Regions from separate parts of the Streptomyces sp. NPDC006012 genome, predicted to be linked through region 2. Evidence: riboswitches for the same ligand, from Rfam matches in the RefSeq annotation. Region 2 holds a riboswitch; the other holds the start of a gene.

Region 1 (5,786 bases), on a different contig from region 2:
CGACCGGGTGAGGTACAGCCGCTCGCGCGCGCGCGTGATGCCGACGTACGCCAGGCGCCGTTCCTCCTCCAGTTCCTTGGTCTGGCCGAGGGCGCGCATGTGCGGGAAGACGCCGTCCTCCATGCCGGTCAGGAAGACCACCGGGAACTCCAGACCCTTGGCGGTGTGCAGGGTCATCAGGGTGATGACGCCGTCGCCCTCCTCCCCGTCCGGGATCTGGTCGGAGTCGGCGACCAGCGCGACCTGTTCCAGGAAATCGGCGAGCGTGCCGCCCGGGGCCGCCGGGCCCGCTGCCCCCTCGACCGCAGTGCCCGCTGTCCCCTCGGTCGTCGCGCCCGCTACCCCTTCGGCGGTCGCACCTCCGCCACGCTCCTGTTCGAACTCCAGGGCCACGGAGGCGAGTTCCTGAAGGTTCTCGATCCGGGTCTCGTCCTGGGGGTCGGTCGAGTTCTGCAACTCGGCGAGGTAGCCCGTGCGTTCGAGCACCGCTTCCAGGACGGTCGCCGGTCCCGCTCCTGACTCGACGATCGTCCGCAGCTCCTCCATCAGCACGTTGAACCGCTTGATGGCGTTGGTCGACCGCGCGGCCATGCCGTACGCCTCGTCCACCCGGCGCAGCGCCTGCGAGAAGCTGATCTTCTCGCGCTGGGCGAGCGCGTCGACCATCGCCTCGGCGCGGTCGCCGATGCCGCGCTTGGGCACGTTCAGGATGCGGCGCAGCGGGACGGAGTCCTCCGGGTTGGCCAGCACCCGCAGGTAGGCGAGGACGTCCCGGACCTCCTTGCGTTCGTAGAAGCGGACGCCGCCGACGACCTTGTAGGGCAGGCCGACGCGGATGAAGACCTCTTCGAAGACACGGGACTGGGCGTTGGTGCGGTAGAAGACGGCGACGTCGCCGGACTTGGCCTCGCCCGCGTCGGTCAGCCGGTCTATCTCGTCGGCGACGAACTGCGCCTCGTCGTGTTCGGTGTCCGCGACATACCCGGTGATGGTGGCGCCCGCGCCCGCGTTGGTCCACAGGTTCTTGGGGCGGCGGGACTCGTTGCGCTCGATGACGGCGTTGGCGGCGGACAGGATCGTCTGCGTGGAGCGGTAGTTCTGCTCCAGGAGGATCGTCGTCGCGTCCGGGTAGTCCTCCTCGAACTGGAGGATGTTGCGGATGGTCGCACCGCGGAAGGCGTAGATCGACTGGTCGGCGTCACCCACCACGCACAGTTCGGCGGGCGGCAGGTCGTGCTCCTGCTCGGGCACGTCCACCGGGCGCTCGGCGGTCCCGACGAGTTCGCGCACGAGTGCGTACTGAGCGTGGTTGGTGTCCTGGTACTCGTCCACGAGGACGTGGCGGAAGCGGCGCCGGTAGTGCTCGGCGACGTCCGGGAACGCGCGCAGCAGGTTGACCGTCGTCATGATCAGGTCGTCGAAATCGAGGGCGTTGGCCTCGCGCAGCCGCGACTGGTAGAGAGCGTACGCCTGGGCGAGGGTCTTCTCGAAGCTCCCCCCGGACTCCGGCTGGGAGGCGCCCCCGGCCACCTCGGCGGCGTAGTCCTCCTCGTCGATCAGTTCGTTCTTCAGGTTGCTGATCTTGGCGCTGAATGCCTTCGGCGGGAAGCGCTTCGGGTCGAGGTCCAGGTCGCGGCAGACCAGGGCCATCAGGCGCTTGGAGTCGGCGGCGTCGTAGATCGAGAAGGACGAGGTGAAGCCGAGGCGCTTGCTCTCGCGGCGCAGGATGCGCACGCACGCGCTGTGGAAGGTCATCACCCACATCGCGTTCGCGCGCGGGCCGACGAGTTGTTCCACGCGCTCCTTCATCTCGCCCGCGGCCTTGTTGGTGAAGGTGATCGCGAGGATCTGCCCGGGATGCACCTTGCGCTCCGCCAGCAGGTGGGCGATGCGGTGCGTCAGCACACGGGTCTTGCCGGAGCCGGCGCCGGCCACGATGAGCAGCGGGGAGCCGGAGTGCACGACGGCGGCGCGCTGGTTGTCGTTCAGCCCGTGCAGGAGTGCGGCCGGGTCGATGACCGGCCGGGGGGCGCCGTCCCCGTAGTAGGCGTCCGGGTCCGGGGGCACGTCGAACTTCCCGCCGAACAGATCGTCCGGAACCTGCTCCGGAGCGTGCTCGTCCGCGGGCGGCGGGGGCTCCTCCTCCGGCCCGCGGGGGGCCTGGAGGTCCGCCAGGAAGCTGTCGTCAAAGAGGCTGCTCATCGCTCTCCGAGTCTAGGGCGCCCCACTGACAACCCGCCGCCGACCCGAGAACATGACCGGTGCCGCTCGCAGAACTTCGCCGCTGCCGCTCCGCCGTCCCGCCGTCCCGCCGCCCCCAGGTCCGGTCCCGGCCCGGACTGGCCCGGACCGGCCCGGACCGGCCCCCGGGACGATCGCGGGCCGATCCCACGACGTCACCCAGGGCCGACCGCGGTTCACCCCAGGTCGCCCCAAAAGCGTGACCGTTCCGCCCGGCCGCGATCCCGGACCGAGAACCAAACAGTCACATCCGCGCCCAATCCGCTCACCGACCGGAACCACCTGGTCACCCTGGAGGAAACTCACCGCCGGGTCACGAAAATGTATCGGGCATATCACCCACCAACCTTCACAGGGGCCACACGAGTTGGCTAGCGTGCCGGGCAGGCCGTACGACCCCCACCGGCGAGCCTCGCCGGGCCGTGCGGCCTCCGCCGAGTCCGGCGTGTCCCCGTGGCACGCGGGAGCCGGGGACCCACACCGACCTTGGGGTGAATCGGCCCAACCCCTCTCCGGGGAACGGCCGTAGGGCAAACCTTCCGAACCACCCGCCCGAACCCGACAGCTAACTCGGTAGGCGGAACACGGAAGGAGTCGCCTCTCTTGGCGTCGCACCGCAAGCCGCGCTCCGCGGGTACGCGCGTAGCAGGCATACGCACCCCCGCCCTCGCCACCGCCGCCCTCGCCTCCGTAGCCCTGCTCTCCCAGTCGGCCGTCGCCACCCCCTCCGACGGCGACAAGCCGAGCGTGGAGGAGGTGCAGAAGAAGGTCGACGACCTGTACCGGCAGGCCGAATCGGCAACCGAGCACTACAACGCGGCCAAGGAGCAGACCGGCGAACAGCGCAAGCGCGTCGACACCCTCCTGGACGACGTCGCCCGCCGCACGGACCGGCTCAACAAGGCCCGTGACGAACTCGGCTCGTTCGCCGCCGCGCAGTACCGCACCGGAGCCTCCGTCCCCGACTCCACCTCGCTCCTGCTCGCCGACAACCCGCAGGACTACTTCGACCAGACCCAGCTGATGGACCGGCTGACCGCCCGCCAGAAGACCGTGGTCGACGACTACGTCACCGAGCAGTCAGCGACGATGAAGAAGCGGCGGGAGGCCACGAAAAGCCTCGAAACGCTCACAAAGTCGCAGGACGAACTCAAGACCGCCAAAGCCACCGTCCAGACGAAGCTCTCCACCGCGCGCGAGCTGCTGACCAAGCTGACGGCGGAGGAGAAGAAGCGGCTCGCCGAGATCGAGAAGCGCCGGCAGGAGGAGGCCGCGCGGAAGGCGGCGGAGCTGGCCAAGCAGCAGGCGGCACAGCAGAAGAAGGAATCGTCGTCGACCACGGACTCGTCATCGTCCTCGTCGTCGTCCTCCTCCTCTTCCTCCTCTTCCTCGTCGTCCTCGTCGTCCTCGTCGGGTGGCTCCTCGTACGCCACCAAGGCCCAGAAGGCGATCGACTTCGCCCGCGCGCAGATCGGCAAGCCGTACGTCTGGGGTGCCACCGGTCCGGGCTCCTACGACTGCTCGGGGCTCACCCAGGCCGCCTGGAAGGCCGCGGGCGTCAGCCTGCCGCGCACCACCTACAGCCAGGTCGACGCCGGCACCACGGTCTCCGTCGCCGATGCCCAACCCGGTGACCTGGTCTTCTTCTACGACGACATCAGCCACGTAGGCATATACATCGGCAACGGGATGATGATCCACGCCCCGAAGCCGGGCGCCTACGTCCGCGAGGAGTCGATCTACTACGGCGGCGATTCGATCATCCACAGCGTGGTGCGACCGGCCTGACGCCGCGCGGGCCCGCGTCGAACCGATCCGCGCGGGCCCACATCATGGTGATCCCGTGCGGGCCCCAGTCATGCTGACCTCGCGGGGGCTCGGGTCATGCTGATCCCGCGCCTGCCGGCACGGCCTGGTCCCGTGTGGGTCCGCGTCACGCCTGTCCGGCGCCGGTCGGCACCGGCCCGGTCCCGTGTGGGCCCGCACCGGACTGAGCCGGGAGCTGGGAGCGGGGGCTGCGGCCGGGGGCGGTGTTGAGAAGAAGCTGAGAGTTTCCCGTGCCACGCTGGCGCCCCCTATCCCGCTCAGGAGCGCCTCGATGACCCTGATCAACGGCCTGCCCGCCCATGTCCTGCTGGTCCACGTAGTCGTCGTGCTGGTACCTCTCGCGGCACTGGCCCTGGTGGCGGCGGCAGTGTGGCCGCGCGCCGCCCGAAGGTTGGGGCCGCTGCTGCCACTGCTGGCGCTCCTCGCCCTGGTCAGCGTGCCATTGACGACGCAGGCGGGCGAGTGGCTGGAACGGCACGTGGAGAGCGACGCCCTGGTGCGGCGGCACACCGAGCTGGGTGACGGGCTGCTGCCGTGGGCCGTCGGGCTGTTCGTGCTGGCCGCGGTCGTGTGGTGGGCGGGGCGTTCCGCGCCGGCCGGGGAGCCGGGCGAGGGCCGCGGCCTGCGCTGGTCCGCCCTGCCGGTGCGGATCGTCGTGGGGGTGCTCTCGCTGGCCGTCGCGGTGGGAGCGGTGGTGGACGTCTACCGGATCGGCGACTCCGGAGCGAAGGCTGCCTGGCACGACGCCTACTCCAAGACGGCGACCGGGTCGAAAGACCAGCCCTGATTCGGCGCGGATTCGGCGCGGATCCGTCCGCGCCGAGCCGCCTGCGCCCGCTAGCATCGCGTGCCCCTCATGCCCCTCATGCCCCTCATGCCCCTCGTACCTCCGTGCCACCCGTGCCACCCGTGCAACGTGTGCCCCTCGTACCTCCCGTGCATCGTGTGCTACCCGTACATGAGGGTTATCGGTTCATGAGCGCCACGCGCGCGTGAAGGCGTCGTGTCCCGCACCCGCGCGTTTTTGGGGCGTACGCACGCGTGCCACGCCGCCGACCCGCCCGGAACTCCCTAGCATCGGGCGCATGCCCGGCACCTCCCCCCTCCGCGCCTGGTGGGCGCAGCGACCGCCGGCGGCCGGCGCCGCCGTGATGGCGACCGGCATCGTCTCGGTGGCTCTGCGGCTGACCGGCTACGAGGTCCTGTCACTGATCGCGCTCGCGCTGGGCTGCGTCGCCTGGCTGGCGCTCGCCGCCGACTTCGTCGCCGGCCTGCTGCGCGACCGGGAACGGTGGCTGGCCGAGGCGAAGACCCCCGGGGCGCTCACCGCGGTGGCCGCGACGACGGTGCTCGGCACCCGTTTCGCCCTGCTCGGCTGGTCCGCCCTCGCCGAGGCGCTGCTCGCGCTGGCGGCCGTGCTCTGGCCGGTGCTGCTGTTCCTCGTCCTACGGAACAGGAAGCGGCGCATGCCCGGGGCGGTGTTCCTGATCTGCGTGGCCACCCAGGGGCTCGCCGTGCTCGGCGCCACCCTGGCCGCCACGGAGGCGACGGCGTGGCTCGCGTACATCGCGCTGGTGCTGTTCTGGCTGGGTCTGGTTCTCTATCTGGTCGCGCTCGCCCGGTTCGACCCCGGGCAGGTGCTGAGGGGGGCCGGTGACCACTGGGTCGCGGCCGGCGCACTCGCCATCTCGGCGCTGGCCGGAGCCAGACTGCTGTCC
Region 2 (5,786 bases):
CCAGCGGCCCTCTTGCAGGACCGCGAAGAACATAACGGGGGAGGGCCGCCACTGTGCGGGGGCTGTGACCGGGACCGGGCTACGGATCGGCTGCTGCTTCAGAAGCAACAGCCGGGGGGGCAGGTGCGAGCGCCTGGGACAAGTGCGAGCGCCTGGGACAAGTGCAACCACCGGAGCCAGGAACAACCACCGGAGCCAGAAGGCAACCACCGGAGTCAGAAGCAACCACCGGGACGGTTCTGGAGCGGTCTGATAGGAGTGCTTCAGGAGCGGATCGGCGGGGTCACCGAGCGGCCGGGGAGTGCATCAGAAGCGGACCGGCCGCGTTGCTGACCGGCGGAGGGGAGTGCTTCCGGAGCGGACCGGCTGTCTCGCTGACCGGCGGCCGGACCGGCGGGGTCACCGGCCGGCCGGGGAGCGCTTCAGGAGCGGACCCCGGGCCGCCGCTCGCGGAGCCGGCGGCCGGGGCCTGCGCCCGAGGCGGTTGCCGGGGTCACTTCAGGTGGAACTGCTGACCCGGGTAGATGAGGTCGGCGTTCTCGACGATGTCCTTGTTCAGCTCGAACAGCTTCTGCCAGCCGCCGGCGACGTGGTGCTTCTCGGCGATCGAGCTGAGGGTGTCGCCCTTGACGACCTTGTACTCGCCGTCGCCCTTCTTGACCTTCTTGCCCGTCGGGGTGGTGACGGTCCTGCTCGCGGCCGGGCGGTCGGCGGAGCGGGAGGCGGCCTGCTGCTCGGTGGCACGGCTGGAGGTGGAGCCGGTCGAACCGGAACCGCTGGAGCCGGAACCCGAACCGCTGGAGCCGCCACCGGAGTAGGGGCTGCCGGACAGGCCCGTGCCGCAGACCGGCCAGGCGCCCTTGCCCTGGCTCGCGAGGACCTTCTCGGCGACCGATATCTGCTGCGCCTTGGTGGCCTTGTCGGCGGAAGCCGCGTACTGCGTGCCGCCGTAGGCGGCCCAGGTGGAGGCGGAGAACTGCAGGCCGCCGTAGTAGCTGTTGCCGGTGTTGATGGACCAGTTGCCGCCGGACTCGCACCGGGCGACGGCGTCCCACTCGGAGGCGGTGGCGGCGGAGGCGTTGCCGACGGCCATCAGCGGGACGGCGACGGCGGCACCGGTGACACCGGCGAGCGCGACGACACGGGTGGCCTTGGACGGGCGACGGTGCTTGCCCTTGCTGGAGAACAGCATGGATCGATCCCCTCACCGACGCCTGCGAGGTGAGCTGTCGGGTTCGGGCCGGTTGAGTTGCCCGGCCGCACCTCCGCGTGGAGGCACGGCTTCACCCCTAGCCGCTTCGGTCAACCGACCGCAGCGGCACCTACCTTGGGTCCCCCGCTCCTGCCTACGGCGCTTGACGCGACGGCTGTTCCCGTACGGCCGCTGGCAGGATTCGGCGTTGCGGCAGCCGGGGCCCGCGGTGGCGAGCGGTCATGACCGTAGACACGCGATCCGCGGAATTTCAAAGACGATCAAGGCTTCTGAGACTCATCCCACACTTTCACCAAAGCGGACATTAAGCCCGAAGCGGGATGCCAACTCCCGCTATCCGGCGTGCCCTTCAGCCGCGGCCTTCAGGGTCTGACCGGGGGTGATGTGATCCGGGTCGGAACCGATGGCCTTCTTGTTGGCGGCGTACAGCGCGTGCCAGCCGCCGTCCACGCCAAGCGAGTCGGCGATGGAGCCGAGGGTGTCGCCGGCCCGGACGGTGTAGGCGTGCTTGCCGGACGGCGCAGCCCCTCGGCCACCCGTCCCGCTTGTCCCGCTTTCATCCGCACTGCCACCCCGGTGACGGCCGCCGCCGTCCAGGGAACCGGTGTCGACCAGGCTCCAGGAGCCGCCGGTCCGCCAGGAGTTGTCCTCATCGGCCGAACCGGGGGATTCCGTGGATGAACCACCGATTCCCGGCGAAGCACTGGAGTCAGGCGATGCCGACTTGTCGGACTTGCCGGATTTTGCAGGCCCGCCCGTCGCGCCATGGCCCACACCCGGACTCGCGCTCGCGCTCGGCGACGGAGAGCCGGACGGCGAACCACCGAGGAGGGAGCCCGAAGTGGAATCCGAGGAGGTGTCGGACGACGGCGGCGAGTCGGACAAGCCAAGCGAGCCGGTCAATCCGGACGAACCAGATGAACCAGATGAACCAGAACCGTTCGCCGAACCCTTCGAACCCGACTCGTCCGAATCCTCCCCATCCTCCGAATTCTCCGGGGAATTCTTCTGGCCGGTCGAGGAGCCACCCGTGACGCCGGTGTCGACCCCGACATGGCCCGACTTGGCGGAGAGCCCGGAGAGCAGGGCGCAGGTGGCCCAGGGGGTCGTCCCCTGGTCGGCGAGGATCTTCTCGGCGACCGCGATCTGCTGCTGGCGGCTGGCCTGGTCCGGGGTGGCCGCGTACTTGTCACCGCCGTACTTGTCCCAGTCCTGCTGCGAGATCTGCAGTCCGCCGTAGTACGCGTTGCCCGTGCTGGCGCTCCATGAGCCGCCGCTCTCGCACTCGGCCACCCGGTCCCAGGTGGTGCCGTCGGCCGCACTCGCGGCGGTGGCGGCGAGGAGCGGGATGGCAATCGCGGAGCCGGTCACTCCGGCCGCGACGACGAGGGCCGGAGCCTGGCGGGGGCGACGGTGACGACCGTTCCCGGTGAGCATGCGGAAGCCTTTCGCGCGACGGCACTGACCGGTGCGGTGGATCGTGCCGGACTACCGCACCGAGGGGTGAACGTATAGGCATACGATCCCTTGTCACAAGTTAATGCCGCACGGATCACATGAAGATCACAGCCGTGAAACGCTGTCATTTTCCCTTTCCGGCAAGGGCGTACGGCATTTCGCAGTCCGGTCGATCACCGGACAGGGGTGAACTCCACCGGCAAAGTGCGCAATCCGCGCATGATGAGCCCGCCTCGCCACCGCAGATCGGCCGGATCCGCCGCAAGTCGCAGATCGGGGAGGCGGGTGAGGAGGGTGGCGAGCGCGGATTGGCCCTCCAGCCGGGCGAGCGGGGCGCCGAGGCAGTAGTGGATTCCGTGCCCGTAGCCGAGGTGTTGGTTGTCACGCCGGCCGAGATCGAGCACGTCCGGATCGGCGAACCGCTCCGGGTCCCGGTCCGCGGCGGCCAGAACGACCAGGACGGGGTCGCCGGCCGCGATCCGCTGCCCGCCGATGTGGACCGGCTCGGTGGCGAACCGCCAGGTGGCGAGCTCCACCGGACCGTCGTAACGCAGCAGCTCCTCGATCCCGCTCGCCAGCAGCGCCCGGTCCCCGGCCGCGAGGGAGTTCTGCAGCCGGTCGCGCTGCCCGGCGTGGGTGAGCAGCGCGTAGGTGCCGTTGCCGATGAGGTTGACGGTCGTCTCGAACCCGGCGAACAGCAGGATGAAGGCCATCGCCGCCGCCTCGTTCTCCGTGAGGTGCTCGCCCTGGTCCGAGGCGCGGATGAGGCCGGAGATGAGGTCCTCGCCGGGCGCGGGCTCGGCGGGCAGCGCGGCGCGCTTGCGGTGGATCAGCTCGGCCAGGTAGCCGCGCATCTTCTTCACCGACCGGGCCACCCCGCCCCGGGGCCCTCCCCCGTGCCGGATCATCATCCCCGCCCAGTCCCGGAAGTCGTCCTGGTCCTCACGCGGAACGCCGAGCAGGTCGCAGATGGCGTAGATGGGCAGCGGGAAGGCGAACTCATGGATGAGGTCGGCCGAGCCGCTGGCCGCGAACCGGTCGATGAGCTGATCGCTGAGCTGCTGCACCCGCGGTGCGAACTCGGCGACCCGCCGCGGCGTGAACGCCTTGCTGACCAGCCGGCGCAGCCGGGTGTGGTCCGGCGGGTCGATGTTGAGCAGATGCGTCATCAGCTCGGCCTTGCGCTCCCCCGGGATCCCGGTCTTGCCCTTGGCGTGCTCGGGCTCGTCGTGATGTGCCGGATTCTTCGACAGCCGCGGATCGGCCAGCGCCTGCTTCGCGTCCGCGTAACGCGTGATCAGCCATGCCTCGACCCCGCTGGGCAGTTCCGTCCGGTGCACGGGGGCGTGCTCGCGCAGCCAGGCGTACGCCGGGTAGGGGTCCGCGGCGAACTCCCAGGTGAAGAGGGAGGGCGCGGCGGGGGCTGAGGCCGGGGGGAGGGGCTGGTCGGTCACTCTTCGACGGTATCGGGCGCGGGCACGTGGGAACGGCTCCGGTCCCACCAGTACCGGGCGCGGACCTCGTAGATCACGGCGAGCTGCCGGGCTGCCTCCACCGCACCGCGTCGCGCAGCCGCCTCCAGGTACGGGATCGCCTGCCCGTCGTCGCCACGGCGCAGCAGCAGCGTCGCCAGTTGGAGGACCGCCGGCTGGTGCCCGAGGTCCGCGGCCCTGCGGTACCAGTCCTCCCGCTCCGTCCCCTCGGTCAGCGACGCGAACCGCATGATGACCGGGATGTCGCCCCCGTCCACCCGCGGTCGCAGCGCGGCCCGGGCCCCGTCCAGTACGGCCGCGCGGTCGACCTCCCGGTCCCCGAGCAGCGTCCACCACACGTCGTCCGGAACGGGCGGCAGGCCGCCCGACCGCAGCGCCTCAGCGACGAGCGCCCCGTACGCCCGCCACGTGCCGGTCTTCTCCCCCGCCACGAGCAGCCCGGAAATCCCGAACATCGGCGCCGTGGCCCAGGCCAGCCCGGTTTCGAGGGCCTCCCGCTCCGCGCCGTGGGCCGGATAGCAGGCCGCCGCCCGCAGCAGCAGCTCCACCGGCACGGCCTCCGTGACGCCGCACCGCGCCAGGTCGACGGCCGCCCGCACCAGCAGCCGCCCGCGCGGATGCTCGGTCTGCGTGCCGAGGCGCTGCCACTCGTCGTACAGCAGGTGCCCGATCGCGAAGTAGGAGGCGGCACCCTCCCGCCCGCTCCACATGTAGGCCGGGTACGCGCGCGGGTCGTCGGTGTGCCCGGCCAGCCGCTCAAGCTCCGACTCGCTCCATTCCCGGGCCAGTTCGACCGTGCGGGCCAGCGCCAGCACGCTCTCAGCCGGGCCGGTGCCGGAACGCCGCCGGTAGTACTCCCGCGCGGACATCGTGCCGAGCACCACCACACCGCGGCCGGTGAAGCGCTGCAACAGCCGCCGGTCCAGTCCGCCCGGGCCGAGGTGGTCACTGAGTTCGTCGAGCCAGAGGACCCGCTTGCCCGGACTGTCCTTCAGCTCGCCGGGCAGCCGGCGAAGGTCGTCGTGCGGATCGGGGGCGTACAGCAGGTAGCCCTCCTCCGCGAGCGACCGTACGGCGTTCCACGCGGTGTAGGACTTCCCGGCGCACGGTTCGCCCAGGACCACCACCAGTCCGCCCCGCCCCAGCAGGCCCCGCAGCTCCGCGTCGCAGTCCCGGGGGACGTACGGCGGCACCTCCGGCAGCCCGGGCACGAGCCGGGTCGGCCGCACCCCGAACCACACCGGGTCGGCCTCGTCCACGGGGCCCCACAGCCCGGTCGCGGGCCCGGGCGCGACCGGGTAGGTGAGGTACTGCACGCCGACCACCTGGGCGTGGAAGGTGGCGTCACGGAAGTCGAGGTGATCGGCGGACCTCGCCGACCCGTGATCCTGGGCGGGGGCCTCCGGTGCGGGGGTGTGGGGCGCGGGGACGCTGGCGGGCGCCTGTGGTGTGGGGTCGTGGACGAGTGGTGCCGGTGCCGACGCGGGGGCGCTGACAGGTGATGCCGGTGCGGGCAAGGGGGCGCGGGCGGGCGCAGCGGATGCGGGCGCGGGATGGTGGATGGGCGAAGCCGGTGCGGGGGTGTCCGTGTGTGGGGCCGGTACAGGGGAGTCCACGAGCGG

Evidence for each region. Region 2 has a riboswitch for cyclic di-AMP ahead of ACFYPJ_RS26375 (transglycosylase family protein). Riboswitches for the same ligand answer to the same signal wherever they lie in the genome.
Region 1: it holds a riboswitch for cyclic di-AMP, as region 2 does, so the genes downstream of both, ACFYPJ_RS08500 (NlpC/P60 family protein) here and ACFYPJ_RS26375 (transglycosylase family protein) in region 2, are expected to answer to the same signal.

The regions. Positions count from the first base shown of each region.
Region 1 is NZ_JBIAIE010000003.1:342,659-348,444, reverse strand. It holds gene ACFYPJ_RS08505 (ATP-dependent DNA helicase) at 1-2,202, opposite strand, end outside; cyclic di-AMP (ydaO/yuaA leader) riboswitch at 2,664-2,836, shown strand; gene ACFYPJ_RS08500 (NlpC/P60 family protein) at 2,845-4,029, shown strand; gene ACFYPJ_RS08495 (DUF2231 domain-containing protein) at 4,340-4,855, shown strand; gene ACFYPJ_RS08490 (tellurite resistance/C4-dicarboxylate transporter family protein) at 5,154-5,786, shown strand, end outside.
Region 2 is NZ_JBIAIE010000018.1:55-5,840, forward strand. It holds gene ACFYPJ_RS26375 (transglycosylase family protein) at 494-1,192, opposite strand; cyclic di-AMP (ydaO/yuaA leader) riboswitch at 1,197-1,364, opposite strand; gene ACFYPJ_RS26380 (transglycosylase family protein) at 1,547-2,650, opposite strand; gene ACFYPJ_RS26385 (cytochrome P450) at 2,845-4,125, opposite strand; gene ACFYPJ_RS26390 (hypothetical protein) at 4,122-5,786, opposite strand, start outside.